DNA from 4 places in the Pseudomonas sp. GNP012 genome. Region 1 is predicted to be linked to each of the others. Evidence: predicted binding sites of a transcription regulator. Region 1 holds the regulator's gene; each other region holds the start of a gene.
What was found. The regulator FliA, encoded in region 1, starts transcription of late flagellar genes. The targets are predictions, from matches to a motif close to CTAAAGTTTNNNNNNNNNNNGCCGNTAA.

Region 1 (7,181 bases):
AGCCTTGGCTGCCGGTGCCGGTGCCGCAACTGCAGCGCTCGAACCATTGGCCGCCGTCGCGGTGCCGACTTCGCTGAACTTGCCTTTGCCATGCAATTCGTCGAGCAGCGCTTCGAACTCGTGATCGGAAATCAGATCGCTGCCAGCCGCCACCGCGCTTGGGGCAGCAGGTGCAGGCACCGAAGCAATGGCGGACTCCAGTGCCTCGACAGCAAAGTTGCCCTTGCCATGCAACTGGTCGAGCAGTGCTTCAAATTCGTCGTCCGTAATATCGGAACTGTCGCCCGGCGCTTTCGGTGCTTCTGGCGCAGCCGGAGCCTGCGCAATCGCATCGACGGCAAACTGGCCTTTACCGTGCAACTGATCGAGCAACGACTCGAACTCGGCATCGGTGATTTCGTCGCTTGCAGGTGCTTCGCTTGCAGGTGCGTGGGCAACCGCCGGCGCCTCGGCCTGTGCCTTGACGGCATTGAGCGAGTCTAGCAATTGCTCGAATTCGTTATCGGTAATATCGCCGGAATCGGCTTCAGCCACCGGCGCTTCAACCACGGCGGCGACAGGTGCAGTAACCTCTTCGTCAGCCGATTGCGGCTCGGCCAGACGGGCCAGCGCCGCCAGCAGTTCAGGTGTCGCAGCCGTGATCGGGCTGCGCTCGCGGACTTCGCTGAACATGCCGTTCACCGCGTCCAGCGCTTCGAGAACCACGTCCATCAGTTCCGAGTCGACGCGACGCTCACCCTTGCGCAGGATGTCGAACACGTTCTCGGCGATGTGACAGCACTCCACCAGTTCGTTGAGCTGGAGGAAGCCGGCGCCCCCTTTTACAGTGTGAAAACCGCGAAAAATTGCATTGAGCAAATCCGCATCATCCGGACGGCTTTCCAGCTCGACCAGTTGCTCGGACAGTTGCTCTAGAATCTCGCCGGCCTCAACCAGGAAATCCTGAAGGATCTCTTCATCGGCGCCGAAGCTCATCAGGGGGGGTGCTCCTAACAGGTCTAAAAACCCAAAATACCTAAAATTCTAAAATCCCAGGCTGGATAGCAAATCGTCCACATCGTCCTGACCGGACACAACGTCTTCTCTTTTATCGGCATGAATCTGCGGACCTTCACCCTGAGAGAGATGTTTTTGTGGATCTTTTTGCGCAAGCATCGCTTCACGGTCATGTTCGATGCCCGCAAAGCGGTCCACCTGACTGGCCATCAGCACGAGCTTGAGCAGGTTGCTTTCAACTTCGGTGACCAGTTGGGTCACACGCTTGATCACTTGCCCCGTGAGGTCCTGGTAATCCTGGGCGAGCAGGATGTCGTTGAGGTTGCCCGACACCGCGCGATTGTCCGTGCCGCTGCGTGCCAGGAAGCCGTCGACCCGACGGGCCAGTTCACGAAACTCTTCGGCACCGACTTCACGACGCATGAAGCGCCCCCAGTCCGTGCTCAAGGCCTGGGCTTCGTCCGCCAGGCTGTTGACCAGCGGCGTGGCATTTTCCACCAGATCCATGGTGCGGTTGGCCGCCGCCTCGGTCAGCTTGACCACATAGCCCAGGCGCTCGGTGGCGTCGGTGATCTGCGACACTTCTTCGGCTTGCGGCATGTGCGGGTCAATCTGGAAATTGACGATCGCGCTATGCAGTTCGCGAGTGAGCTTGCCCACTTCCTGATACAGGCCGCGGTCTCGGGTCTGGTTGAGCTCATGGATCAATTGCACCGCGTCGCCGAACTTGCCTTTTTCAAGGCTCTCGACCAATTCGACGGCGTGTTTTTTCAGGGTCGATTCAAAGTCGCCCAATGAAGTTTCGTTATTGCCCATAGCTCCCCCGTGGCGCACTCATCAACCGATGCGTTCGAAAATCTTCTCGATTTTTTCTTTCAACGCCTGGGCCGTGAAGGGCTTGACCACATAGCCGTTAACGCCGGCCTGGGCCGCTTCGATGATCTGCTCACGCTTGGCTTCAGCGGTCACCATCAGCACCGGCAGGTGCTTGAGCTTTTCATCGGCACGCACGTGACGCAGCAGATCGATGCCAGTCATACCTGGCATGTTCCAGTCCGTTACCAGAAAGTCGATGCTTCCGCTGTTGAGCACCGGAATGGCGGTAGTGCCATCGTCGGCCTCGACGGTGTTGGTGAACCCAAGGTCACGCAGCAGGTTCTTGATGATCCGCCGCATCGTTGAGAAGTCATCAACGATGAGGATTTTCATGTTCTTGTCCAATTCGACCTCCAAGCAGTCTTAAACGCGCCCAGCACCTGGACGCGCCATTTCAATCAATCCGGCAAAGCACTCAATGACTGTCTGGAGCACAACAGATCGGGACCGGCGCAGTTCAACACCACACCAGCCTCTTTCGCAGTGTCCCCACACTGCCTTCAGCGCGCTCGCCACTCCCCCAAACGCCCCCGCAAGCGGGCCGCGCACTGGCTGTGTAACTGGCTGACCCGCGATTCGCTGACCCCCAGGACCTCACCGATTTCCTTGAGGTTCAACTCTTCGTCGTAGTACAGCGCCAACACCAGTCGCTCACGCTCCGGCAAATTGGCAATCGCATCCGCCAGCGCAGCCTGGAAGCGTTCATCTTCCAGATCGCGTGACGGCTCGGTATGAGCACTCGCGCCATCCTCGTGCAGCCCTTCGTGTTCGCCGTCCTGCAACAGATCGTCGAAACTGAATAACCGGCTGCCCAGGGTGTCGTTCAAAATTCCGTAGTAATCGTCGAGACTCAATTGGAGTTCGGCCGCAACTTCGTGATCTTTAGCGTCACGGCCGGTTTTCGCTTCAATCGAGCGAATGGCGTCGCTGACCATGCGCGTATTGCGGTGGACCGAACGTGGCGCCCAGTCCCCCTTGCGCACTTCATCGAGCATGGCGCCGCGGATTCGAATGCCCGCGTACGTCTCGAAACTGGCGCCTTTGCTGGCGTCATATTTGGTCGATACCTCAAGCAGGCCGATCATCCCGGCCTGGATCAGGTCTTCGACCTGGACACTGGCCGGCAAACGCGCCAGCAAGTGGTAAGCAATGCGTTTAACCAGCGGCGCGTAACGCTCGATCAGCTCGTACTGCGCATCACGAGCCGATTTTTTGTAGAGGTTGTAACCGCTGGCTGTCATAGAACAGGTCCTGCTGTTTGCTGCACTAGACGCTCGACGAAAAACTCCAGGTGCCCGCGCGGGTTGGCAGGCAGCGGCCAGGTATCGACCTTCTGCGCGATGGCCTTGAACGCCAGCGAGCACTTGGAACGCGGGAAGGCCTCGTAGACGGCGCGCTGCTTCTGCACAGCCTTGCGCACGCTTTCGTCGTAGGGCACCGCGCCGACGTATTGTAGGGCGACGTCGAGGAAGCGATCCGTGACCTTGGTCAACTTGGCGAACAGGTTGCGCCCTTCCTGCGGGCTCTGGGCCATGTTGGCCAGGACGCGGAAGCGGTTCATGCCGTAGTCGCGATTGAGCAACTTGATCAAGGCGTAGGCATCGGTAATCGAGGTCGGCTCGTCGCACACCACCAGCAGCACTTCCTGGGCTGCACGAACGAAGCTGACGACCGACTCACCAATGCCCGCAGCGGTGTCGATCACCAATACGTCGAGGTTGTCGCCGATATCACTGAAGGCCTGGATAAGGCCCGCGTGTTGCGCAGGACTCAGATGCACCATGCTCTGAGTGCCGGATGCGGCCGGAACGATACGGATGCCGCCAGGTCCCTGCAGCAGTACATCGCGCAGTTCGCAGCGGCCCTCGATCACGTCGGCCAGGGTACGTTTGGGTGTCAGGCCCAGCAGAACGTCGACGTTCGCCAGTCCCAGGTCGGCGTCCAGCAGCATGACGCGCCGGCCAAGCTCAGCCAAAGCCAGGGACAAGTTCACTGACACGTTAGTTTTCCCGACGCCACCTTTGCCGCCGGTCACCGCGATCACCTGTACGGGATGCATGCTGCCCATGTTATTTCTTTACCTTGTCTTGCATAGACGGAGGCCACATTACTGGCTGCGCGTTCACAAACGGAACAATGCATGGCAGACCATCGATGTAGGTACAAAAACGATTCATTATTACCTCAGCCAACCTGCTTGGTCGGGCTGTGGTAGATGTCAGCGAACATGTCAGCCATGGCTTCTTCGCTGGGTTCTTCCTGCATTTGCACACTGACGGCGCGACTGACCAACTGATGACGGCGCGGCAGATGGAGATCATCCGGAATCCGCGGGCCATCGGTCAGGTACGCCACTGGCAGCTCATGACTGATGGCCAGGCTCAACACTTCGCCCAGGCTTGCCGTTTCATCCAGTTTAGTCAGGATGCAGCCGGCAAGCCCGCAACGCTTGTAACTGTGATAAGCGGCGGTTAGAACCTGTTTCTGGCTGGTGGTTGCCAGGACCAGATAATTTTTTGAGCGGATGCCACGACCAGCCAGACTTTCGAGCTGCATGCGCAGGGCCGGGTCGCTGGCCTGCAGGCCGGCGGTATCGATCAGCACCACGCGCTTGCGCAGCAATGGATCGAGCGCCTGCACCAGGGACTGGCCCGGATCGACGTGGGTCACCGGCACATTGAGAATGCGCCCCAGGGTCTTGAGTTGCTCCTGGGCACCGATGCGGAAGCTGTCCATGCTCACCAGCGCAATGTTCTGCGCGCCGTACTTGAGCACGTAACGGGCAGCCAGCTTGGCCAGGGTGGTGGTCTTGCCCATGCCGGCAGGGCCGACCATGGCGATGACTCCGCCCTCTTCCAGCGGCTCGACTTCCGGGGTAACGATCATGCGCGCCAGGTGTGCCAGCAACATGCGCCAGGCCTGACGAGGCTCCTGGATTTCGCTGATCAGTGCCAGCAGGTCTCGAGACAGCGGGCCAGACAGGCCAATGCGTTGCAGGCGACGCCAGAGGTTGGCCTGATCCGGACGGCTGCCTTGCAGCTGGTTCCAGGCCAGGGACCCGAGTTGTACTTCCATGAGTTCGCGCAGGCTGTTGAGCTCGGAGCGCATCGAGTCGAACGCACGCGGGTCCACGCCACCGGACGCTGGTACAGCAGCCGGTGCGGGGCGACGAGGTTGGTCATACGTAGGTTCGATCAGCGGCTCGGCTGCGGTGAGCGGCAAACCGGCGAACAACTGGCGGTTGGTCGCATTGTCGCTCTCGCCATCGCCACGCAGGCTCAATTCGGCCTGGGCGGTGACGATCCGCGACTGAGTCTTGCGCAGCTCGTCTTCGAGCTCCATGTTCGGAACACGCGGTGCCAGCGCCGACAACTTGTAATCCAGCGCAGCCGTCAGCTCGACGCCCCCGGCAATCCGGCGGTTGCCGATAATGGCTGCATCAGCGCCCAGCTCATCGCGAACCAGCTTCATGGCCTGACGCATATCGGCGGCGAAAAAACGCTTAACTTGCATAAACCACTACCTCAGCCGTTGGGCCCTACTGTCGCAACGATGGTCACTTGCTTGTTGTCAGGGATTTCCTGGTAAGCCAACACGTGCAAACCCGGGACTGCGAGCCGGCCGAATCGCGAGAGCATCGCGCGAACCGGACCGGCCACCAGCAGAATCACCGGCTGACCTTGCATCTCCTGGCGCTGCGCCGCGTCGATCAGCGAGCGTTGCAGTTTCTCAGCCATGCTTGGCTCCAGCAGAACGCCCTCTTCCGAGCCTTGTCCTGCCTTTTGCAGACTATTGAGCAATATCTGTTCCAACCTTGGCTCCAGCGTGATAACTGGCAGCTGCGACTCAGTGCCTACAATGCTTTGGACGATTGCGCGGGAGACGCCAACCCGCACGGCAGCCACCAGCGCGGCGGTATCTTGACTCTTGGCGGCATTGTTGGCGATGGCCTCGGCAATGCTGCGGATATCGCGAACCGGCACTTGCTCGGCCAACAGCGCTTGCAGCACTTTGAGCAGTTGCGACAGCGAAACCACGCCCGGCACCAGCTCCTCAGCCAGTTTCGGCGAGCTTTTGGCCAGCAATTGCATGAGTTGCTGCACTTCTTCGTGACCGATCAGTTCACTGGAATGCTTGTAGAGTATCTGGTTCAAGTGGGTAGCCACTACTGTACTGGCATCGACCACCGTGTAACCGAGGGATTGCGCCTGGGTACGCTGGCTGATTTCGATCCAGACCGCCTCCAGGCCGAAAGCCGGATCTTTGGCGGTAATGCCGTTGAGCGTGCCGTAGACCTGCCCCGGGTTGATCGCCAGCTCGCGATCCGGGTAAATCTCCGCTTCCGCCAGGATCACCCCCATCAGGGTCAGGCGATAGGCACTCGGCGCCAGGTCGAGGTTGTCGCGGATATGCACGGTCGGCATCAGGAAGCCCAGATCCTGGGACAGCTTCTTGCGCACCCCCTTGATCCGCGCCAGCAACTGACCGCCCTGGTTGCGGTCCACCAGCGGAATCAGGCGATAGCCCACTTCCAGGCCGATCATGTCGATGGGCGTCACGTCATCCCAGCCAAGCTCCTTGGTTTCCTGGGCACGGGCCGGCGACGGCAGCAGCTCCTGCTGGCGCTTGACCTCTTGCAGGGCCTGAACCTTGGCGACGTTCTGCTTTTTCCAGAACAGGTAGGCGCCACCGGCCGCCAGGGCCGCCATGCTCAGGAACGAGAAGTGCGGCATGCCGGGCACCAGGCCCATGACCGCCATCAAGCCTGCCGCCACCGCCAGCGCCTTGGGCGAGGCGAACATCTGGCGATTGATCTGTTTGCCCATGTCTTCCGAACCGGACGCACGGGTCACCATGATCGCCGCCGCTGTCGATAACAACAGTGATGGCAATTGCGCCACCAAACCGTCACCGATGGTCAACAGCGCATACACCTTGCCGGCATCGCCGAAGGTCATGCCGTGCTGGAAGATACCGACCGCCATGCCGCCGATCAGGTTGATGAACAGGATCAACAGGCCGGCAATGGCGTCACCACGGACGAATTTGCTGGCACCGTCCATGGAACCGTAGAACTCGGCTTCCTGGGCGACTTCCGAGCGGCGGGCCTTTGCCTGGGCCTGATCGATCAGGCCGGCGTTGAGGTCGGCGTCGATCGCCATTTGCTTGCCGGGCATCGCATCGAGGGTGAAACGCGCGCTCACCTCGGAGATCCGCCCCGCACCCTTGGTCACCACGACGAAGTTGATGATCATCAGGATCGCGAAGACCACGATACCGACCACGTAGTTACCGCCGATCACCACTTC
Region 2 (7,181 bases), 310 kb from region 1:
CAACCGTCAGGGCGTGCGCGTCTACAAGACCGGCAATCTGGTGGAGGCCCGGCAGGTTTTTCGCAAAGCCCTGGCGATGCAACCGAAGAACATCAGTATCGCCCTGAACATGGCGCAGTCGCTGTTGCACGGCACCGATACCAGCGTTGCTTCGGCGGAGCTGGAGGAATGCCGGACCTGCCTGAAAATGGTCGGCCTGATGCCCGACTCCGACGCGCGTTTTCCACGTTACCAAAAGCTCAAAAGCAAGGCGTTTGGCCAATGAACGACAATGAACAGGCACTGGACTTCTCCACGGTGATCGCCTCCACCGTGCACGACATGAAGAACTCGCTGGCCATGCTGATGCAGGCCCACAGCCAGTGGCTGGCGCGATTGCCGGAATCGGCGCAGCAGACGCCGGAGCAGGGCGTGATCGATTTCGAGTTCGCCCACCTCAACGGCATGCTGGTGCAGTTGCTGGGGCTGTATAAGCTCGGCGTCAACCAGATGCCGTTGCAACCGGCCTACCATGAGCTGGACGACTTCATCGAAGCGCAACTGGCGTGTCATCAAGAGGTGTTCGCCAGCCGCGGCATCATGGCCACCTATGAAGTGGACCCGCTCAGCCCGCTGGGTTTCTTCGACCGCGAGTTGATCGCGTCGGTATTGGCCAACTGCATCAACAACGCCATTCGTTTTGCACGGCATGCCGTTCTGATCAGTGTCAGTGACGAAGCCGGGCAACTGGTGTTGACCATCAATGACGATGGCGAGGGGTATCCGGCGCAGATGATCGAGCGTCAGGCCGATTATGCCCAGGGCATCAATCAAAGCACCGGCAGCACCGGCCTGGGCCTGTACTTTGCGGGGCGAATTGCCGCACTGCATCAACGCAACGGCGTGGGCGGGCACACCGAAATCAGCAATGGCGGTCCGTTGGGCGGTGGGGTGTTTCGTCTTTGCCTGCCCTGACAGGCAGCATATTTAACGACGCTGCTTGAAATTCCGAACACGCGAAGCCTATTTTGTACGGTCGCCGTTCGCGGCCCGCACAATAACAAGGATAGCGTCATGACGACCGTTGGCCTGAGTTCACTCGCGCAGCGATTGACGGGCATTGATGAAGTTGAGTGTGTCACGCCGGATTTGAACGGCGTACCACGGGGCAAGGTGATGACCTCCGAGGGTTTTCTCGACGGTCGACGTTTGCAGTTGGCGCGGGGTGTGCTGCTGCAATGCATCATGGGCGGATATCCGCCGGCGCGTTTTTACGGCAGCGATGATGGCGACCTGGCGCTGATTCCGGACCCTGCACAAATCCACCGTTTGCCCTGGAGCAACCCGCCGCGTGCTTTCGCCATTTGCGACGCGGACGAACTGGGCACTACCACCAGCTCAAACCTGTCGACCCGTGGCCAGCTCAAGGCAGTAATTGCCCGTTACGCGGCCCGCGGCCTGGCGCCCGTGGTGGCGACCGAGCTTGAGTTCTTCGTTTTTGCGCCTAACACCGACCCGACTCAGCCGTTCCAGCCACCGGTGGGGCAGGACGGTCGCCGCGAGGACGGTCAGTCGGCGTTCAGCGTCAGTTCCAATAACGGCTTGCGGCCGTTCTTCAATGAAGTCTACGCGTGCATGGCGGCCCTGGGATTGCCCCGCGATACCTTCATGCACGAGATGGGCGTCAGCCAGTTCGAGATCAACCTGCTGCATGGCGATCCGTTGCTGCTGGCCGACCAGACGTTCCTGTTCAAGCACCTGCTCAAGGAAGTTGCCCTCAAGCACGGCCTGAGCGTGGTTTGCATGGCCAAGCCCTTGGCGCATACGCCGGGCAGTTCGATGCATATTCACCAGAGCGTGGTCGAGATCGATTCGGGGCGTAACGTGTTCAGTGACGAGGCGGGGCAGGAGACGGCCACCTTCCGCCATTTCATTGCCGGTCAGCAAGTGTGCATGGCCGACTTCACCGCGTTGTTTGCGCCGAACGTCAACTCCTATCAGCGCTTGTGCCACCCTTACGCCTCGCCGAACAATGCCTGCTGGTCCCACGACAACCGGGCGGCCGGGCTGCGCATCCCGGCCAGTTTGCCAGTGGCCCGTCGGGTCGAGAACCGTTTGCCCGGGGCCGATGCCAACCCGTATCTGGCCATTGCCGCAAGCTTGGCGGCAGGGTTGCATGGCATCGAGAACGCATTGGAGCCAAGCGCACCGATCCAGGGTGAATTCGAAGTGCCGGACAATCTTTCATTGCCGTGTACCTTGCATGCGGCACTTGAGCGTCTGAAACGTAGCCAGTTGGCCAAGGAACTGTTCGGCACGGAATTCATCGAAGGCTACATCGCTTCGAAGACCCTGGAACTGAGCAGTTTCCATGATGAAATTACGCCCTGGGAACGACGTGTTTTAGCCGCCCAGGCCTGACGATCTGTCGACATCCGGCTATCGTTTAGCGATAGCCGATTCTCACTGCAAGGAGCCGCTCGGAACGCCGATGCGCCAAATCTGGAAATCCTTTCGAGCACTGTATTTCGCCTCGCTGATGATGTTGATCGGCTCGGGCCTGTTGAGTACTTACCTGGGCCTGCGTCTGGCGGCCGACAATGTCGACAGCCTGTGGGTCGGTGCGTTGATGGCCGCCAACTATTTCGGCCTGGTGCTGGGGGGCAAGATCGGTCACCGCTTGATTGCCCGGGTCGGGCATATCCGGGCCTACTCGGCCTGTGCCGGGATCGTCGGCGCGGCGGTGCTGGGCCATGGCCTGGTCGATTGGCTGCCGGCCTGGCTGTTCCTGAGGGTCATAGTGGGTCTGGGCATGATGTGCCAGTACATGGTGATCGAGAGCTGGCTCAATGAGCAGGCCGATGCCAATCAGCGAGGCATGGTGTTCAGCGGTTACATGATCGCTTCGTACCTGGGCCTGGTGCTGGGGCAGTTGATTCTGGTCATGCACCCGGCGCTGGGGCTGGAGCTGCTGATGCTGGTCGCCCTGTGTTTTGCCCTGTGTCTGGTGCCAGTGGCCCTGACCCGGCGGATTCACCCTGCACCCTTGCATCCTGCACCGATGGAGCCACGGTTCTTTATCAAGCGTGTCCCGCAATCATTGAGTACGGTGCTCGGGGCGGGCCTGATTGTCGGCTCGTTCTACGGTCTGGCACCGCTGTATGCCTCGCAGCAAGGGTTGTCCACGGAGCAGGTCGGTCTGTTCATGGGTAGCTGCATTTTTGCCGGTCTGCTGGTGCAGTGGCCGTTGGGCTGGTTGTCCGACCGCTACGATCGGGCCGTGCTGATCCGCAGTTTCGCGTTCAGCCTGGCACTGGCTGCCCTGCCGCTGGCGATCATGCCGCAGGTGCCGCTGGAGGTATTGTTCATCGCCGGGTTCCTTTGCTCGCTGGTGCAGTTCTGCCTGTATCCGTTGGCAGTGGCGTTCTCCAATGACCATGTCGAAGGTGATCGCCGGGTGTCCCTGACGGCGATGTTGCTGGTCACCTATGGCGTGGGTGCGAGTATCGGGCCGCTGGTGGCAGGTGTGCTGATGAAGCTGTTTGGCAGCCAGATGCTCTATGCGTTCTTCAGTTTCTTTTCGTTGGTGCTGGTGTGGCGGATTCGCCCGAAAGCGGTGACCAACCTGCATCAGGTCGACGACGCGCCGCTGCATCACGTGGCCATGCCGGACAATATGACGAGTTCGCCACTGGTGGCCTGCCTCGACCCGCGTGTTGATGAGCAGGTGGTGCAGGATCAGATGCACACTCCGGTGAGTACCGGGCCAGAGCCTGAGCCAGAACCTGAAGCTGTCAGCGAAACTGAAACAGATCAGCCGCCGCAAGACCCTGATACAGGGCGGGACCCTAACTTCAGCGAGGCCAGGCCTTAAAGCCGGGGCAAAAAAAACGGGCAGTCACCGCAAGGGACTGCCCGTTTTTTGTGGAGGTGTCTATCAGATGTCGTCTTTGTCGAAGCGGCGCGCTTCACGTTGCAACTGGTAGACGAAGCGTTCGACCTGACGCTGCACCAGTCCGCTCATGTTGTGGAAGCGAACACCGGCGAAGGTGGTGGAGATCTTTTCTTCGAAGTGCAGATAACGCAACTCGACTGGAGCCGTCATCTTGCCAAAGGGCAGGTCGGCGTTGAAGCGATCGTACACCTGACCCAGTTGCAGGCTGCCCGTGATGTCGCCGTCGAAACGCAGTTTGCAGCCGGTAGCGGAGATATCCAGCAGCTTGCCGCTGATGGGGGCCTTGAGCTTTTCGCCGTCGAGATTGACGTTGACCAGTTGTGCCAGCTTCAGTGCCGCGCGGAATGCATTGCGGCGCTGGTGGTACACCACTTCATCGGGCAGAGTGCCGCGATAGCAGCGGCTGCCACCGGATTCGTCGATCTTCAATTGGCCGTTGCTTTCCCAGGCAATGCGCACACCTTCGTGGAAGCCTTCGACCCTGAAGGGTTCGCCCGCCATCAGGTAGCGTTCGCCATCGCGAGGAATCATTTCGTCCAGGGCAATCATGTTGCTGTCACGGTCCAGGTCCACCAGATAGCTCTGGAAGCGCTGGCTGCGCTCGTGGAACGTGATGATCAGCGGGTCATGGCTTTCGAGCAGCTGGCGCAGATTGCTGGAGATTTCCAAGGGCGTGGAGAGCACCTTGGGTGGCTGCGGAGCATCATCCACGGATAAGGCATTGGACACGGTTAATCAATCTCCAGGCAAAATTTGACTACGGCTAGCCAGCATTTTGCCAGCATCTTTCGCGTCTTGGATAGAGCGGGCACATCAAGCGGCCTAAGCCTGACTGAGCGGGCGCGGCTTAGCAAGCTTGGAGAATGTTCCGCTGGCATCGTAAAGCGCCGGAGTTTCACCACCGGTGAGGATTTTCAGCTGGGTGGCCGTAGCGGCCTGCTGAGTGATGATCGACTGGCCGTTGTTGGCGTTGATGGCCTGGCACTGGGCCAGGAGATCGGTCAGCACGTCACTTTGCGCCAGCAACTGGTCGCCAATGCTTGACTGGCTGGCCAGTTGCTCCAGCCCGCCGCGGTTGGTCGGCAGGTTGAGGCTGGCGAGAATTTCACTGCGCTTGCGGCCATGCTGTTCGAGCAGGACGACCAATGCCTGTTTCTGCGCCAGGATGTCCTCGAGCAATGGCATGTCACGGCCATGCAAGGCGAGGGATTCGGTCTGCAATAATTCCAGCAGTTGTTGCGCTGGAGCAAAGTCGTCGGTGATCAGTTGCAGTAAATTGGTGTCGTGCATGGCTGGCCTTGGGTTTTAAGCGTCCAAAAGCCTGGCGCCGGCGTTGGCCTAGCGCTGGGCTTCGAAGTTGAGCAGTTTGCTGGCTACACGGTTGCTGTCGACTTTATAGCTGCCATCGGCAATCGCTGCTTTCAACTCGGCCACCCGGGCTTTGTCGACGGCAGGCTGATCGCGCAGCTTGTCATTGACCTTCTGCAACTGTTGAGCCTCATTGCTGAGATGTACCGATTCCCCGCTGTTAACGGTACCGGCCTGTTCGGCCGCGGATTCCAGCGGCGCGGTTTTGCCGGTTTCGGCGCTTTCCTTGCTGGCGCTGGTACGTGTACTGCCCGTAAGGGACGAGGAGCTGTTCAAACGGCTGAAATCGATGACCATGATAAAAAAACCTCTGGGAATTTGGACGCTTGCCATGGTTTCGGCCATTCCCTGGAAAACTTTAGGCTCATTTATCAATGAACCTCGCGCGCGTCAGCGCTTGCCCTGCATGGAGCACAGTCTAGGGAACAGCCGCGGCAAGCGCCACATTCCGATGAACAGAGCGCCTTACATGGACACTTCCACCTGCCCCGGCGCCATGACCTGCGCCTTGATGACTCGCTGGGAGTTGAGGTTCTTCACCCGGATCTGTTCGCTGAGGCTGCCGTTTGACAGGGCTTCGCCGGGCATGCGCACGCTGAGCGTACCGCTGCGGGCGGTAATCACCACCTGATCACCCTTGCGGATCACCTCCGCCTGTTCGATATGCACCAGGGTAATCACCTGGTCTGTGACCATTGGTCGGGTCAGTCGCTGCCCGATCGCCTGGTCGAGGGAGGTCAGGTAACCCTGGCTTATCAGGCTGATATCGCGCTCGCGCAGCACCACATCCCCAGGCTCGACAATGGCGGCACGGCGCAGTGGTCGGGCGCTGGTCACGACATCGCGAAACAGGCGGATTTGAGCGGGTACGAAGACAGTCCAGGGGGAGGCACCCTCGCAGCGGACCTTGACCGTGACCCGTCCCAGCGGCCTGGGACTCTCGAGCGTTGCTGTCAATTCCTTGTCGCACATGGGCATGTGCATGCGCGGGTCGAGCGGGTTGACCTGGATCTCGTAGCGACCTTCCGTTTGACTGGTCGCCAGATAGTCCTCTACGGTGAATTCAAGAAAGCCCTGAGTGACGCCGATAAGCATGTCAGGCAAGGTAACCGCGTCAGCAAGGGCAGGGCTGCCAGTGTTGAACAGGCAAACAGCCGCCAGCACGCCGAGTAATTTGCGGTAGGGTGTGGTCAGGCGTCGAAATAATGTCGGTTCTGTGTTCATAACGATTAAAAAAGCAAGCGCCGTGCCGTTTAGTGATGAAGGCGCGTCGCAACAACACTTGGCGTTGGTGTAGGAGTCTGGGCATGGCTGGTGTAATGGATTCGGTAAACCAGCGCACGCAACTGGTGGGGCAGAATCGCCTTGAGCTGTTGTTGTTCCGTCTCGACGGCCAGCAGCTGTACGGGATCAACGTGTTCAAGGTTCGGGAGGTGCTGCAATGCCCCCAATTGACGTTGATGCCCAAGTCCAGTCCTGTCGTGTGCGGCGTGGCGAACATCCGGGGGGCGACCATTCCGATCCTTGATCTGGCGATGGCGACCGGCTCCGGTGCGTTGAAGGACAAGAACAATCCGTTCGTGATCATCACGGAGTACAACACCAAGACCCAGGGTTTCCTGGTGCGCTCGGTGGAGCGCATCGTCAACATGAACTGGGAGGAGATCCATCCGCCACCCAAGGGCACCGGGCGCGATCACTACCTGACCGCGGTGACGCGGGTCGACAATCAGTTGGTCGAAATCATCGATGTCGAGAAGGTGCTCGCGGAAGTGGCTCCGACGCCGGAAGCGATTTCCGTCGGCGTGGTGGACGTTGAAACCCAGCACAAGGCGCTCTCGTTGCGCGTGCTGACGGTCGACGATTCCTCGGTGGCGCG
Region 3 (7,181 bases), 590 kb from region 1:
GACGTGCGGGAGGCCGTCGCGTCGTTCACCGCCGAGGCCATGAGTCCGTTGTGCGCCGTACCCGCCGAACAGATCCGCCAATTGGCGCGAGACTTCGCCGCGGCGCCCTCGGCTGTCTGTTATGGCCGCATGGGCGTCTCGACCCAAGCCTTCGGAACACTTTGTCACTGGGCGGTGCAGTTGATCAATCTGGTCACCGGCAACCTCGACCGCGTGGGAGGTGCCTTGTGCACCGAGCCGGCGGTGGATCTGGTGGCGACGACTTCGGGCGGACATTTCAATCTGTGGCAGAGCCGGGTTTCCGGGCGCCCGGAATACGCCGGAGAGCTGCCAGTCTCTGCGCTGGCCGAAGAAATGCTCACCGAAGGAGAAGGGCAAGTCCGGGCGCTGATCACCGTGGCGGGCAATCCGGTGCTGTCCACGCCCAATGGCCGAAAGCTCGAGCAGGCACTGGACGGGCTGGATTTCATGGTCAGCATCGACCTGTACATCAATGAAACCACGCGCTACGCCGACCTGATCCTGCCGTCCACATCGGCGCTGGAAAACGATCATTACGACACTACATTCAACCTGTTCGCGGTGCGCAACGTCAGTCGTTTCAACCGCGCAATCCTCGCCAAACCCGAAGGGGCATTGCACGACTGGGAGATCTTCGTCGGGCTGGCCAAGGCGTTTGCCGCCAGGACCGACAAAGAGTTGAAGCCGACCATCGCCCCGGCGCAAATGATCGATCGCGGCCTGCGCATGGGGATGTACGGCGACACTTCAGAGTTCAAGCTGTCATTGGCGACTTTGTTCGATCATCCCCATGGTGTCGATCTGGGGGCGCTCAAGCCCAACCTGGCACCACGCCTGAAAACTGCCAATCAACGTATCCAGGCCGCGCCGGCGGCGATTCTCGCTGACCTGGCGCGCTTCGCAGCCTTGAAGGCGCCGGCCGCCGACGAGTTGTTGATGATTGGCCGCCGGCATGTACGCAGCAACAACTCATGGATGCATAACTATCATCGGTTGGTGAAGGGCAAGCCTCGACACCAGTTGCTGATGCATCCGGACGATCTGGCCAGTCGCGGGCTCAGTGACGGACAGCGCGTTCGGGTCAGTTCGCGGGTGGGTGTGATTGAGGTCGAAGTGCTGGGCAGTCTTGATATGATGAAAGGCGTGGTCAGCCTGCCGCACGGCTGGGGCCACGCGCGGCCGGGCGTGCAAATGTCGATTGCCAGCAGCCAGCCGGGCTCCAGCGCCAACGACCTGACCGACGAATGCCGGATTGACGAACTGTCGGGAAATGCCGCGCTCAATGGCGTGCCAGTGACCGTGGCGGCGGCTTGAATCAGTCTGACGGAGAGACCGAGCAGGGCGCTCGGCTTTCCGTTACAATGCGCCACCGTGCCGACCCATGAGTCGGAAAGTTCAGCCGAGGTGCTCCATGGATATCATCGAAACGATTAAAGAGCAGATTGCCAACAACACCATTCTGCTTTACATGAAAGGCTCGCCAAATGCCCCGCAGTGCGGCTTCTCCGCGAAAGCTGCGCAGGCCGTGATGGCGTGTGGTGAAAAGTTTGCGTACGTGGACATCCTGCAGAACCCGGAAATCCGCGCCAACCTGCCAAAATACGCCAACTGGCCAACCTTCCCGCAACTGTGGGTTGCCGGTGAGCTGGTCGGCGGTAGCGACATCATGACTGAAATGGCCGCTGACGGTTCGCTGCAGAGCCTGATCAAGGACGCCGCCGCCAAGGCCGCTGCTCCAAAGACCGAGGCCTGATCACGTTTCTCTGTAGGAGCGAGCTTGCTCGCGATGGACTCAAAAACGCCACGGGTCGTCAGGCTTCCCGCGTTATCGTTGAAGACCATCGCGAGCAAGCTCGCTCCTACAAGAGCAGGCAACAAAAAGCCCCGCCACTCGAAAGAGGGCGGGGCTTTTTATTGCATCGAAATTAATGGCCTGGAACTTACTCGTCTTCACCCATCTGCGATTGCAGATAGTTTTCGATACCGATCTTGTCGATCAGGCCCAACTGGGTTTCCAGCCAGTCGATATGTTCTTCTTCGGACTCGAGGATATCTTCAAGCAGCTCACGGCTGCCGAAGTCGCCAACTGTTTCGCAATGCGCGATGGCTACCTTGAGGTCGGCATGGCCGGTTTTCTCTATACGCAGGTCGCACTCGAGCATTTCCTTGGTGTGTTCGCCGATGTGCAGCTTGCCCAGGTCCTGGACGTTCGGCAGGCCTTCAAGGAACAGGATGCGCTTGATCAGCTTGTCCGCGTGCTTCATCTCGTCGATGGACTCGTGGTACTCGTGTTTGCCTAGCTTGTTCAGGCCCCAATCTTCGTACATGCGCGCATGCAGGAAGTATTGATTGATCGCGACCAGCTCATTGGCAAGGATCTTGTTGAGATGCTGGATGACTGTAACGTCGCCTTTCATGATGGGGTCCTGCCCTGTATTAGCTGTCAATAGAACAGAGTTTGAGCCGCGTATTTAATAGTGTCAAACCTAAGTTATTGAAACTTAAATGAAAATTAATCGGAATAAGAATGTTTGTGTTCCGCGTCTAGAGCATAACTAGTTGATTTTGAGGCATAAAAAAACCGGACATATGTCCGGTTCTTTGAAAATCGATACTTAAGCGGCTGTAAATTCTGCTGGATAGGGAATTGCAGCCTGGGCCGTTTGCAGTTTGGTCAGGGTCTCTCGGACCACTTCCTTGGCGAGGCAGGCACATTTGCCGCATTGACTGGCAACGCCGGTAGCTACGCGGACTTCCTTGTAGCTGCAGCATCCTTCATAGATCGCATCGCGGATTTGACCGTCGGTGACGCCAGTGCAGAGGCAGACATACATAAGGAAGGACCGTCGCTGATTGTGACTCAATTGCGATGGATCTTAATGTTAACGAGAATGATTGTCAAAGTGGTTTCAGAGTACTTTTCGTCATAAGCGGGGGGCGGCTGACGAACGGTCAATATGGCAAACCGGCGATACAAAACCGTCGGGGATTTCATCGTACCGGGAAAAAACAGCTAAGCCAGCTCAAATACGCGGTGTATGATGGCCGGTCTTTTGCGACCGGGGTTCGTGTCACAGGGCTGTCGCCTCAGGGTGGCAGGCTGATGCGAAACCTGTTTCTCACGCTATTACACCAGGAGATATCCAATGAGCGTACTCGTAGGCAAACAAGCCCCTGACTTCACCGTACCGGCCGTACTCGGCAATGGCGAGATCGTTGACAGCTTCACCCTGTCTTCGGCGATCAAAGGCAAATACGGCCTGGTGTTCTTCTACCCGCTGGACTTCACCTTCGTTTGCCCGTCCGAGCTGATCGCTCTGGACAACCGCATGTCCGAGTTCAAGGCGCGCAACGTTGAAGTGGTCGCCGTGTCGATCGACTCGCACTTCACCCACAACGCCTGGCGCAACACCCCGGTCAACAATGGCGGTATCGGCGAAGTTCGCTACACCATGGCTGCCGACATCAAGCAGGAAATCATGAAGGCCTACGACGTTCAGTCCGCTGATGGCGTAGCGTTCCGTGGCGCGTTCCTGATCGACGACAAAGGCGTTGTCCGTTCGCAGATCATCAACGACCTGCCGCTGGGCCGTAACATGGAAGAGCTGCTGCGTCTGGTCGACGCTCTGCAATTCCACGAAGAGCACGGCGAAGTCTGCCCTGCCAACTGGAAGAAAGGCGACAAAGGCATGAACGCTTCGCCAGAAGGCGTAGCGGCTTACCTGACCGAGCACGCTGCCGCTCTGTAAGGCGCACGCTGCAGGTAAAAAAAAACCGGCCATCGAGGCCGGTTTTTTTATGCGCGGGATAACGCCGGGACTGTGTAGGAGCGAGCTTGCTCGCGATGGACTTGAGAACACCGCTGGGTGTCAGGTTCCCCGCGTTATCGTTCACGACCATCGCGAGCAGGCTCGCTCCTACAGAAAGCCATCAATCGTTGAAGTCTTCCCAGCCACCCATCTGTTTCCAGCGATTGACGATGCCGCAGAACAGCTCTGCCGTCTTTTCGGTGTCGTAGCGGGCCGAGTGGGCCTCGCGACCGTCGAAGTCGATGTCCGCTGCCTGACACGCCTTGGCCAGCACGGTCTGGCCGTATGCCAGGCCCGCGAGTGTCGCGGTATCGAAACTGGAGAACGGATGGAACGGATTGCGCTTCATGTCCAGACGCGCAACCGCCGCATTCAGGAAGCCCAGGTCGAAGCTGCTGTTATGCCCGACCAGGATCGCCCGTTTGCAACCGTTGGCCTTGAGTGCCTTGCGCACGCCGCGGAAGATATCGTTGAGAGCAGACTCTTCACTCACGGCCATGCGCAGCGGGTGATCGAGCTTGATCCCGGTGAATTCCAGGGCGGCCGCTTCGATGTTCGCGCCTTCGAATGGCTCGACCCGGAAGAAGTAGGTGTGATCCGGGTACACAAAACCCTTTTCATCCATGGCGATGGTGGTCGCGGCGATTTCCAGCAGGGCGTCGGTGGCGGAGTTGAAGCCACCGGTTTCTACGTCGACGACAACCGGCAGGTAACCACGAAACCGTGCGGCCATTGGATGACGGGAACCGCCACCGCCGCCATTGCCTTCCAGTTCGTCGTCGAAATGGTCTTCACTCACGCGTGTTCCTCCAGCAGGCGCCAGCGCAGTTTTTCACCGGCGCGCAGCGGGATAACGGTCAGCTCGCCAAACGGCAGGCTGGCAGGGGCGGTCCATTCTTCGCGGACCAGGGTGATGCGATCGGTGTTGGCCGGCAGCCCATAGAAACGCGGGCCGTTGAGGCTGGCGAAGGCTTCGAGCTTGTCCAGAGCATTGCGCTGTTCGAACGCTTCGGCGTACATCTCGATCGCCGCATAAGCGGTGTAGCAGCCGGCGCAACCACAAGCGGCTTCCTTGGCGTGCTGGGCGTGGGGGGCCGAGTCGGTGCCGAGGAAGAATTTTTCACTGCCGCTGGTGGCGGCGTCGAGCAGGGCTTCCTGGTGCGTATTGCGCTTGAGGATCGGCAGGCAGTAGAAATGCGGCCGAATCCCGCCCACCAGCATGTGGTTGCGGTTGTACAGCAGGTGATGCGCGGTGATGGTCGCGCCAACGTTGGCCGAAGCCGAGTTGACGAACTGCACGGCGTCAGCGGTGGTGATGTGTTCGAACACCACTTTGAGCGTCGGGAAACGCTCGACCACACGACGCATGTGCTCGTCGATGAAGATTTTTTCGCGGTCGAACACGTCGACATCGCCACGGGTGACTTCGCCGTGGATCAGCAACGGCATCCCGACTTCGGCCATGGCCTCGAGTGCAGGGAAAATCTTGTCGATGCTGGTAACACCAGAGTCCGAGTTGGTGGTCGCGCCGGCCGGGTACAGCTTGGCGGCGTGCACGAATCCGCTGGCCTTGGCCTCACGGATCTCTTCAGGCTGGGTGCGGTCGGTCAGGTACAGGACCATCAGCGGCTCGAACAGGCTGCCGGCCGGGCGGGCAGCGAGAATCCGCTGGCGATAGCCGTCGGCTTCAGCCGCGTTGCGCACCGGCGGAACCAGGTTGGGCATGATGATGGCGCGGCCAAAGGTGCGCGCGACATCCGCGACGGTATTGGTCAACACGGCACCATCGCGAAGATGAATGTGCCAGTCGTCGGGACGCAGCAGGGTCAGGCGGTCGGACATGAGGGGATTCCAGGCGGGTCAAACTCAAGGGAATGCTACCGGAAAAGACTCTTGCAGGCACTCGCTATCAAGTTTTGCCGCAAGCTTCCGATATCCAACGGGTATGCCGTAAACATGTGTGTGTCGGTCTTTTTGTTGTAGAAGCCAGTGGAGCCTCCCGTGCGCCAGCGTTATTTAGCCTTGCTCAGTGTGTTTGCCAGCCTTCCTGCGATGGCGCTCACTTTTCAGACCCGCCTGGAGAGCATTGAGTGGACGGTCGAAGGCGACAAGTTCGAATGCCGCCTGACGCAGCCGATTACCGACTTCGGTTCGGGGGAGTTCGTGCGCAAAGCCGGTGAGCAGGCAACGTTTCGTCTCAAAGCCTATAACCCGATGATGGGCGGAGGTTCGGCGACCTTGCTGGCGGCTGCCGCACCGTGGCAACCGGGGCGTGAGGATATAAACCTGGGCACGGTGAGAATCGGTAGCGGCAACGTGTTGTTCAACAGTTCACAGGTGCAGGCCGGACGCCTGATCAGCGGTCTGATGGACGGTCGCAGCCCGGTGGTTCGCCATTCCTCGGGAGATGGCCGGGTGTCGGAAGTGCGCTTGCTGCCGGTCAGGTTCACCCAGGCGTTTGCCGATTATCAAGGCTGCGTGGCCAAACTGTTGCCGCAGAACTTCGAGCAGGTGAAACAATCCCAAATCGGCTTCCCTGGCGGCGGTATCGAGCTCGACAATGCCGCGAAAGCCAAGCTGCAGGTCATGCTGGAGTACATGAAGGCTGATCCGACGGTCAATCACATCGAGCTCGACGGTCACTCCGACAACAGCGGCAACCGCCTGACCAATCGCGACCTGTCGCGGCGCCGGGCCCTGGCAGTGATGGAGTTCTTCAAGGCCAACGGCATCCAGGAGTCGCAAATTACCCTGCGTTTCCATGGCGAACGTTATCCGCTGGCGCCCAATACCAACAACGCCAACCGTGCGAAGAACCGTCGGGTAGCGGTACGCCTGGAGCGGGGAGCGCCCGCGGAACAAGTTGCCCCGCAAGCGACGAAAGCGGTCACTTCGGCAACTTCCTGACCCTTAAGTCATCGTCGCGCTCTCGACAGATTCTGTCGCTTGGTCGTCATAAGCTGTCGCGCCTCTGTAAATTATCCTGCATGAGCGGTAGACTTCACGGCTTTCCGTAGAACCCCGTGGAGTGATGGCATGGCGGACGTAAACAAGGTCGTTCTGGCGTATTCCGGCGGCCTGGACACTTCGGTGATCCTCAAGTGGCTGCAGGATACTTATAACTGTGAAGTGGTGACCTTCACCGCTGACCTGGGTCAGGGCGAAGAGGTCGAACCTGCACGCGCCAAGGCTCAGGCCATGGGCGTCAAAGAGATCTACATCGACGACTTGCGCGAAGAGTTCGTGCGCGATTTCGTTTTCCCGATGTTCCGCGCCAACACCGTTTACGAAGGCGAGTACCTGCTGGGTACTTCCATCGCTCGTCCGCTGATTGCCAAGCGCCTGATCGAA
Region 4 (7,181 bases), 2.5 Mb from region 1:
GTCTTCTTCGGTGCAGACGAATTCGGCGCAAGCGGTGGCGGCTTTGGCCTTGGCGTAGCCGGCCACGTTCAAGCGCGCGGCGAGGTCGGAAATCTCGGAACAGACTTCACCTTCGAAGCCCGGCCGGCAATGCATGAATAGGGTGTTCATTCTTACTCCTGGACCCTGTAGGAGCGAGCTTGCTCGCTCCCACAAAGAGAGACCGCTTGCGTTGAAGCAAAGCCTGTCACGAAAACCGGCGCATGATAGCCGAGATCGGAACCTGGGTCTGTCCATAGAGTCCAGTTATTAGCCAGCTACCGAAAACAGGGCTAGGTTTAAGGCTCTGTCCGTCCCCTCAGTCCGTAGCCGTGCGGACTTCAAGGAGTGATCGCAATGCCGTCCCTCGATAGCCTGAATACGTTGAAAACCCTGCAGGTCGGCAACAAGACCTACCACTACTTCAGCCTGCCCGACGCCGCCAGGAGCCTGGGCGAGCTGGACAAGTTGCCGATGTCGTTGAAAGTCCTGCTGGAAAACCTGCTGCGCTGGGAGGACGAAAAAACCGTCACCGGCGCCGACCTCAAGGCACTGGCCGCGTGGCTCAAGGAGCGCCGCTCCGACCGCGAAATCCAGTACCGCCCGGCGCGGGTGCTGATGCAGGACTTCACCGGTGTTCCCGCCGTGGTCGACCTGGCCGCCATGCGCGCGGCGATGGCCAGGGCCGGCGGCGATCCACAGCGCATCAACCCGCTGTCGCCGGTGGACCTGGTGATCGACCACTCGGTGATGGTCGACAAGTTCGCCAGCAGCAGCGCTTTCGAGCAGAACGTCGACATTGAAATGCAGCGCAATGGCGAGCGCTATGCGTTCCTGCGCTGGGGCCAGAGTGCCTTCGACAACTTCAGCGTGGTGCCGCCGGGCACCGGGATCTGCCACCAGGTGAATCTTGAATACCTCGGTCGCACGGTCTGGAACAAGGACGAGGACGGCCGCACCTATGCCTTCCCCGACACCCTGGTCGGCACCGACTCCCACACAACCATGATCAACGGCCTCGGCGTGCTCGGCTGGGGTGTCGGTGGCATCGAGGCGGAAGCGGCGATGCTCGGGCAACCGGTGTCGATGCTGATTCCCGAAGTCATCGGTTTCAAACTCACCGGCAAGCTCAGGGAAGGCATCACCGCCACCGACCTGGTGCTGACCGTCACCCAGATGCTGCGCAAGAAAGGCGTGGTGGGCAAATTCGTCGAATTCTACGGCGACGGCCTTGCCGACCTGCCGCTGGCCGACCGGGCGACCATCGCCAACATGGCGCCGGAATACGGCGCCACCTGCGGTTTCTTCCCGGTGGACGACGTCACGCTGGAGTACCTGCGCCTGTCCGGCCGCCCACTTGAAACAGTGCAATTGGTCGAGGCCTACAGCAAGGCCCAGGGTCTGTGGCGCCTGCCCGGCCAGGAGCCGGTGTTCACCGACACCCTGGCGCTGGACATGGGCAGCGTCGAAGCCAGCCTCGCGGGACCAAAACGTCCGCAGGACCGGGTGTCGCTGCCGAATGTCGCGCAAGCCTTCAGCGACTTCGTCGACCTGCAATTCAAACCCACCAGCAAGGAAGAAGGTCGCCTCGAAAGCGAAGGTGGTGGTGGCGTCGCCGTCGGCAATGCCGATATGGCCGGTGAAGCGGACTACGATTACGAAGGCCAGACCTATCGCCTGAAAAACGGCGCCGTGGTCATTGCCGCCATCACCTCCTGCACCAACACCTCCAACCCGAGCGTGATGATGGCGGCCGGGCTGGTGGCGAAGAAGGCCGTGGAAAAAGGCCTGAAACGCAAACCCTGGGTGAAGAGCTCGCTGGCCCCCGGCTCGAAGGTGGTCACCGACTACTACAAGGCGGCCGGCCTGACCCGCTACCTCGATGAATTGGGCTTTGCCCTGGTCGGCTACGGCTGCACCACCTGCATCGGCAACTCCGGACCGCTGCCGGAACCCATCGAGAAAGCCATCCAGCAAGCCGACCTCACCGTGGCATCGGTACTCTCGGGCAATCGCAACTTCGAAGGCCGGGTGCATCCCCTGGTGAAAACCAACTGGCTGGCTTCCCCGCCACTGGTGGTCGCCTATGCGTTGGCAGGTACGGTACGCACCGACCTCAGCCGCGAACCGCTGGGCGAAGACAAGGACGGTAAACTGGTATACCTGCGGGACATCTGGCCCAGCAGCAAAGAAATCGCCGACGCGGTGAGCCAGGTCAACACCGCCATGTTCCACAAGGAATACGCCGAAGTGTTTGCCGGAGACGAACAATGGCAGGCGATCGAGGTGCCGCAAGCGGCGACCTATGTCTGGCAGGACGACTCGACCTACATCCAGCATCCCCCCTTCTTCGACGACATCGGCGGCCCGCCGCCCCTGGTCAAGGATGTCAGCGCAGCGAACATTCTCGCCCTGCTCGGCGACTCGGTGACCACTGATCACATCTCCCCCGCCGGCAACATCAAGGCGGAAAGCCCGGCAGGGCAATACCTACGCGACAAAGGCGTGGAACCGCGGGACTTCAACTCCTACGGTTCGCGACGCGGCAACCATGAAGTGATGATGCGCGGCACCTTCGCCAACATCCGCATACGCAACGAAATGCTCGGCGGCGAGGAAGGCGGCAACACCCGCTACATTCCCACCGGGGAGAAAATGCCGATCTACGACGCCGCCATGCGCTATCAGGCGTCGGGCACCCCGCTAGTGGTGATTGCCGGCCAGGAATACGGCACCGGATCGAGCCGCGACTGGGCGGCCAAAGGCACCAATCTGCTGGGCGTCAAAGCGGTCATCGCCGAAAGCTTCGAACGCATCCACCGCTCCAACCTGGTGGGCATGGGCGTATTGCCGTTGCAGTTCAAGCTGGATCAGAACCGCAAGAGCCTGAACCTCAACGGCAGTGAAACCCTGGACATCCTCGGCTTGACGGGTGTCGAGCTGACACCACGGATGAACCTGACACTGGTCATCACTCGCGAAGACGGCAGCCGCGAGAAAATCGAGGTGCTGTGCCGCATCGATACGCTCAATGAGGTGGAATACTTCAAGTCCGGAGGGATTCTGCATTACGTGTTGCGGCAGCTGATTGCCTCCTAGCCATGCGCTGATACAAACACCGCCTTCGGGCGGTGTTTTTGTTTGTGACCACATCCCTATAATCTCGCACTGCTTGATGTTGGCCCGACACTAGTCCCTGTGGGAGCGAGCTTGCTCGCGATAGCGGAGTGTCATTCAACATCATCTTTGAATGTTCCGCCGTCATCGCGAGCAAGCTCGCTCCCACTGGAGACTGGGGGAATCCAGAATTTCGATACAAGGACTTTCAATGTTTGCTCTGCCAAGGACTTTTCTGGCCCTCCTCTCCCTCGGCTACTACTTAGCACTGGACTTCAGCAGTATGAGTTGGCCGGCGGCGACTTCTGTTGCTTTGCTGTTGGTTTCCGGTTTTGCCGCTAGCCAGCAAACACTTCAGTTCGGTCGGTACCTCGGCCATGGCCTGTTCATCATTCTCGCGCTGGCCCTTGCCACGCATTGGTGGCCCGGTTTCTACAACGGCCCAATCATCGCCACGCAGCGTTTCACCGACGACGCGGTGCCGTTTTCCATGTACGCGAACCTTGACAAACCCCTGATCGGTTTTTGGCTGTTACTGGTCTGCCCATGGCTTGTCGGTCGGCGCTCGTTTCGATCGATCCTGTTTGCCACCGCACTGGCGTTGCCCCTGAGTGCCGTGCTGGCCTTGGGCGGCGCACTGTTGCTGGGTGTCGTCACTTGGGCACCGAAGTGGCCGGATTCTGCCTGGTTGTGGCTGCTCAACAATCTGCTGCTGGTGACGCTGGTCGAGGAAGCGCTGTTCCGCGGCTATATCCAGGGTGGCCTTAACCGATGCCTGAAAAACCTGCGCCATGGCGAAAACCTTGCCCTGCTCCTGGCTTCGTTGATCTTCGGCCTGGCCCATGCCGGGGCAGGCTGGCAATGGGTCCTGTTGGCCGGCCTGGCCGGGATCGGCTATGGCCTGGCCTACCGCTTCGGCGGGCTGGCGGCCGCCATCGCCACCCACTTCGGCTTGAACCTGCTGCACTTCGGCCTGTTCACGTATCCGATGCTCGCCGGCTGACGCAAGGGTCATTTTGCGACGCATCGCTAATTATCGAAAAATAATCTCAACAATCCGCCGGTATTGCCGATACAGCACTTGAAAGCCTTGCGGATTAAAAAAGCCATGCGTAACAACCAGCCAATTACACAACGCGAGCGGACCTTCCCGGCCCAGCAACGGTTGATTTCCACCACCGATGCCAAGGGCATGATCACCTACTGCAACGACGATTTCGTCGATATCAGCGGGTTCTCCCGGGAGGAGCTGATCCGTGCACCGCACAACCTGGTCCGTCACCCCGACGTCCCGGCCGCGGTGTTCGCCCACATGTGGGGCACGCTGAAACAAGGCTTGCCATGGATGGGCATTGTGAAGAATCGCTGCAAGAGCGGTGATCACTACTGGGTTAACGCCTATGTGACACCGATCTTCGAAGGCAATCAGGTGACCGGTTACGAGTCGGTGCGGGTCAAGCCCACCGCCGAACAGATCCGCCGTGCCGAAGCGCTCTACCAACGCATCAACCAGGGCAAGTCAGCCATTCCCTCTTCGGATAAATGGTTGCCGATCCTGCAGGACTGGCTGCCGTTCATCCTGGTCAGCCAGTTGAGCTTCATGATCGGTGCATCGCTTAACTCCCATTGGGGTTTTGCCCTGGCCGCCGGTCTTTCGGTGCCGCTGGGCCTGATGGGCCTGCAGTGGCAACAGCGCGGTCTCAAGCGTTTGCTGCGCCTGGCCGAGCAGACCACCTCCGATCCGTTGATCGCACAGATGTACACCGACAGTCGCGGCGCCCAGGCGCGGCTGGAGATGTCTATCCTCAGCCAGGAAGCACGCTTGAAAACCTGCCTGACGCGACTGCAGGATACGGCCGAGCACTTGACCGATCAGGCCAGGCAGTCCGATGCCCTGGCGCACAACAGCTCCAGCGGCCTGGAACGTCAACGGGTCGAGACCGAGCAAGTGGCCACGGCGGTCAACCAGATGGCCGCGACCACCCAGGAAGTCGCCAGCCACGTGCAACGCACGGCCGACGCCACCCAGGAAGCCAATCGGCTGACCGGTCGCGGTCGTGACATCGCCGGGGAAACCCGCGAAGCCATCCAGCGCCTGTCGGTGGTGGTGGGTGAAACCGGCGTCACCGTGACCCAACTGGCCAAGGACAGCAACGAAATCGGTGGCGTGGTCGACGTGATCAAAGGCATCGCCGACCAGACCAACCTGCTGGCCCTGAACGCCGCCATCGAAGCGGCCCGTGCCGGTGAGATGGGTCGTGGTTTTGCGGTGGTGGCCGACGAAGTCCGTCAGCTGGCGCAACGCACCAGCGAGTCCACCGGGCAGATTCATGCGCTGATCGCCAAGCTCCAACAAACCGCCGGTACTGCGGTGCAAACCATGGAAGCCGGGCATCGTCAGGCGGAAGAAGGCGTGGCGCGGGTGCTGGAAGCGGACCAGGCACTGGTGGGGATCAGTGAAGCGGTGGCCAACATCACCGACATGACCACCCAGATCGCCGCCGCGACCGAAGAGCAAAGTGCCGTGGCCGAAGAAATCAGCCGCAACATCAGCAACATCTCGGAGCTGGCGGACCAGACCTCGGAACAGGCGCAGAACTCGGCTTTGTTGAGTGAAGAGCTGACCAAGACTGCGAACACCCAGTATTCGTTGGTGGAACGGTTTAACCGCTGATTGCTGCTGGAATGACAAGAACCCGGACAGTGAGAGCTTCCGGGTTTTTTATTATCAATTTGAAAAGTATGTTGTCTGTGCGGGCGCCTTCGCGGGCAAGCCCGCTCCCACAGGGTTTTGCATTGATCACACGATCAAGCCACACCACAGATCACTGTGGGAGCGGGCTTGCCCGCGAAGAGGCAGGCCCAGACACCACTCATCTCAGAGAAGAAATGCGACCACTTTCTGCGCCGCAGCCGCCAAATGCTGCTCATGGCTAAAGCCCGAAGCTTTCAACGGCTTCAAGTCATGATCCCCCGCCACCAGCCAGAACACCTCGATAACCGGCGATAGCGAATACCCTTCGACCGCCTCCCGGTTGCACAACGCATCGCGCTCGCCTTGCACGATCAAGGTTCTAGTCTTGAGCCCCGCCAGATGCTCGACCCGCGGCTTCTCCGGCTTGCCCACCGCATAAAACGGGTAGCCCAGGCACACCAGCGCATCCGCCCCCAACTCATCGGCCAGCAAACTGGCCATGCGCCCACCCATGGACTTGCCGCCGATGGCCAGCGGCCCAGTGACATGGCGTCGCACCTGGGCATACACCTCACGCCAGCATTCGAGCAGTTTCGGCGCCGGATTCGGTGGGCGCTTGCCGCCGTCGAGGCGCCGCTGCGCCATGTAGGGAAACTCGAAGCGCAACACGTTGACGCCTTGTGCGGCGAGGCGTGCAGCCATGTCGCTCATCCAGTCGCTGTCCATCGGTGCACCGGCGCCGTGGGCGAGGATCAGCGTCGCCGCTGCCTTGCCGGCAGCGGCATTCCACAACCATCCATGATCCCGCACACACTGCGCCCATTGATCCCCGTCAATACCGGCCTTGTGCCCTTTGTCCATGCTTGCCTCGCTTTTAGTCTGCCTATAACTCCGGCCGAAGGGTGCGCTGCCTTGCGCGAGTGCGCTCACTTCGGCTGAACCGTGGATGGGGAACCATGAACACTTCTATCAGTACCGCCTACAACTACAAGGTGGTCCGCCAATTCGCCATTATGACGGTGGTGTGGGGCATCGTCGGCATGGGGCTCGGGGTTTTTCTCGCTGCCCAGTTGGTCTGGCCCGAACTCAACTTCAATTTGCCCTGGACCAGTTTCGGCCGCTTGCGCCCACTGCACACCAACGCGGTGATCTTCGCCTTCGGCGGCTGCGCGCTGTTCGCCAGCTCGTTCTATTCGGTGCAACGCACCTGCCAGTCGCAACTGTTTGCACCGAAAATCGCCGCGTTCTGCTTCTGGGGCTGGCAGCTTGTGATTCTCCTGGCGGCCATCAGCCTGCCGCTGGGCTACACCAGTTCCAAGGAATACGCCGAGCTGGAATGGCCGATCGACAT

Region 2: the regulator FliA is predicted to act here: its motif matches at 5,637-5,664, upstream of flgM (flagellar biosynthesis anti-sigma factor FlgM).
Region 3: the regulator FliA is predicted to act here: its motif matches at 5,739-5,766, upstream of ACXX83_RS19415 (flagellar protein MotY).
Region 4: the regulator FliA is predicted to act here: its motif matches at 4,184-4,211, upstream of ACXX83_RS05420 (methyl-accepting chemotaxis protein).

Annotation. Positions count from the first base shown of each region.
Region 1 covers NZ_JBTGUU010000001.1:3,716,587-3,723,767, forward strand. The annotation lists gene ACXX83_RS16700 (chemotaxis protein CheA) at 1-975, opposite strand, end outside; gene ACXX83_RS16705 (protein phosphatase CheZ) at 1,024-1,812, opposite strand; gene ACXX83_RS16710 (chemotaxis response regulator CheY) at 1,834-2,205, opposite strand; gene fliA (RNA polymerase sigma factor FliA) at 2,373-3,113, opposite strand; gene fleN (flagellar synthesis regulator FleN) at 3,110-3,940, opposite strand; gene flhF (flagellar biosynthesis GTPase FlhF) at 4,057-5,385, opposite strand; gene flhA (flagellar biosynthesis protein FlhA) at 5,397-7,181, opposite strand, start outside.
Region 2 covers NZ_JBTGUU010000001.1:4,025,374-4,032,554, reverse strand. The annotation lists gene ACXX83_RS18185 (response regulator) at 1-265, shown strand, start outside; gene ACXX83_RS18180 (sensor histidine kinase) at 262-954, shown strand; gene ACXX83_RS18175 (glutamine synthetase family protein) at 1,156-2,400, shown strand; gene ACXX83_RS18170 (MFS transporter) at 2,471-3,853, shown strand; gene ACXX83_RS18165 (flagellar brake protein) at 3,917-4,663, opposite strand; gene ACXX83_RS18160 (flagella synthesis protein FlgN) at 4,757-5,224, opposite strand; gene flgM (flagellar biosynthesis anti-sigma factor FlgM) at 5,273-5,599, opposite strand; gene flgA (flagellar basal body P-ring formation chaperone FlgA) at 5,768-6,526, opposite strand; gene ACXX83_RS18145 (chemotaxis protein CheV) at 6,610-7,181, shown strand, end outside.
Region 3 covers NZ_JBTGUU010000001.1:4,310,230-4,317,410, reverse strand. The annotation lists gene ACXX83_RS19450 (molybdopterin oxidoreductase family protein) at 1-1,335, shown strand, start outside; gene grxD (Grx4 family monothiol glutaredoxin) at 1,433-1,774, shown strand; gene bfr (bacterioferritin) at 1,962-2,438, opposite strand; gene ACXX83_RS19435 (bacterioferritin-associated ferredoxin) at 2,637-2,855, opposite strand; gene ACXX83_RS19430 (peroxiredoxin) at 3,168-3,770, shown strand; gene rnt (ribonuclease T) at 3,952-4,629, opposite strand; gene pyrC (dihydroorotase) at 4,626-5,672, opposite strand; gene ACXX83_RS19415 (flagellar protein MotY) at 5,832-6,737, shown strand; gene ACXX83_RS19410 (argininosuccinate synthase) at 6,867-7,181, shown strand, end outside.
Region 4 covers NZ_JBTGUU010000001.1:1,245,560-1,252,740, reverse strand. The annotation lists gene rlmM (23S rRNA (cytidine(2498)-2'-O)-methyltransferase RlmM) at 1-150, opposite strand, end outside; gene acnA (aconitate hydratase AcnA) at 376-3,117, shown strand; gene ACXX83_RS05425 (CPBP family intramembrane glutamic endopeptidase) at 3,347-4,138, shown strand; gene ACXX83_RS05420 (methyl-accepting chemotaxis protein) at 4,244-5,809, shown strand; gene ACXX83_RS05415 (alpha/beta family hydrolase) at 6,014-6,691, opposite strand; gene ccoN (cytochrome-c oxidase, cbb3-type subunit I) at 6,787-7,181, shown strand, end outside.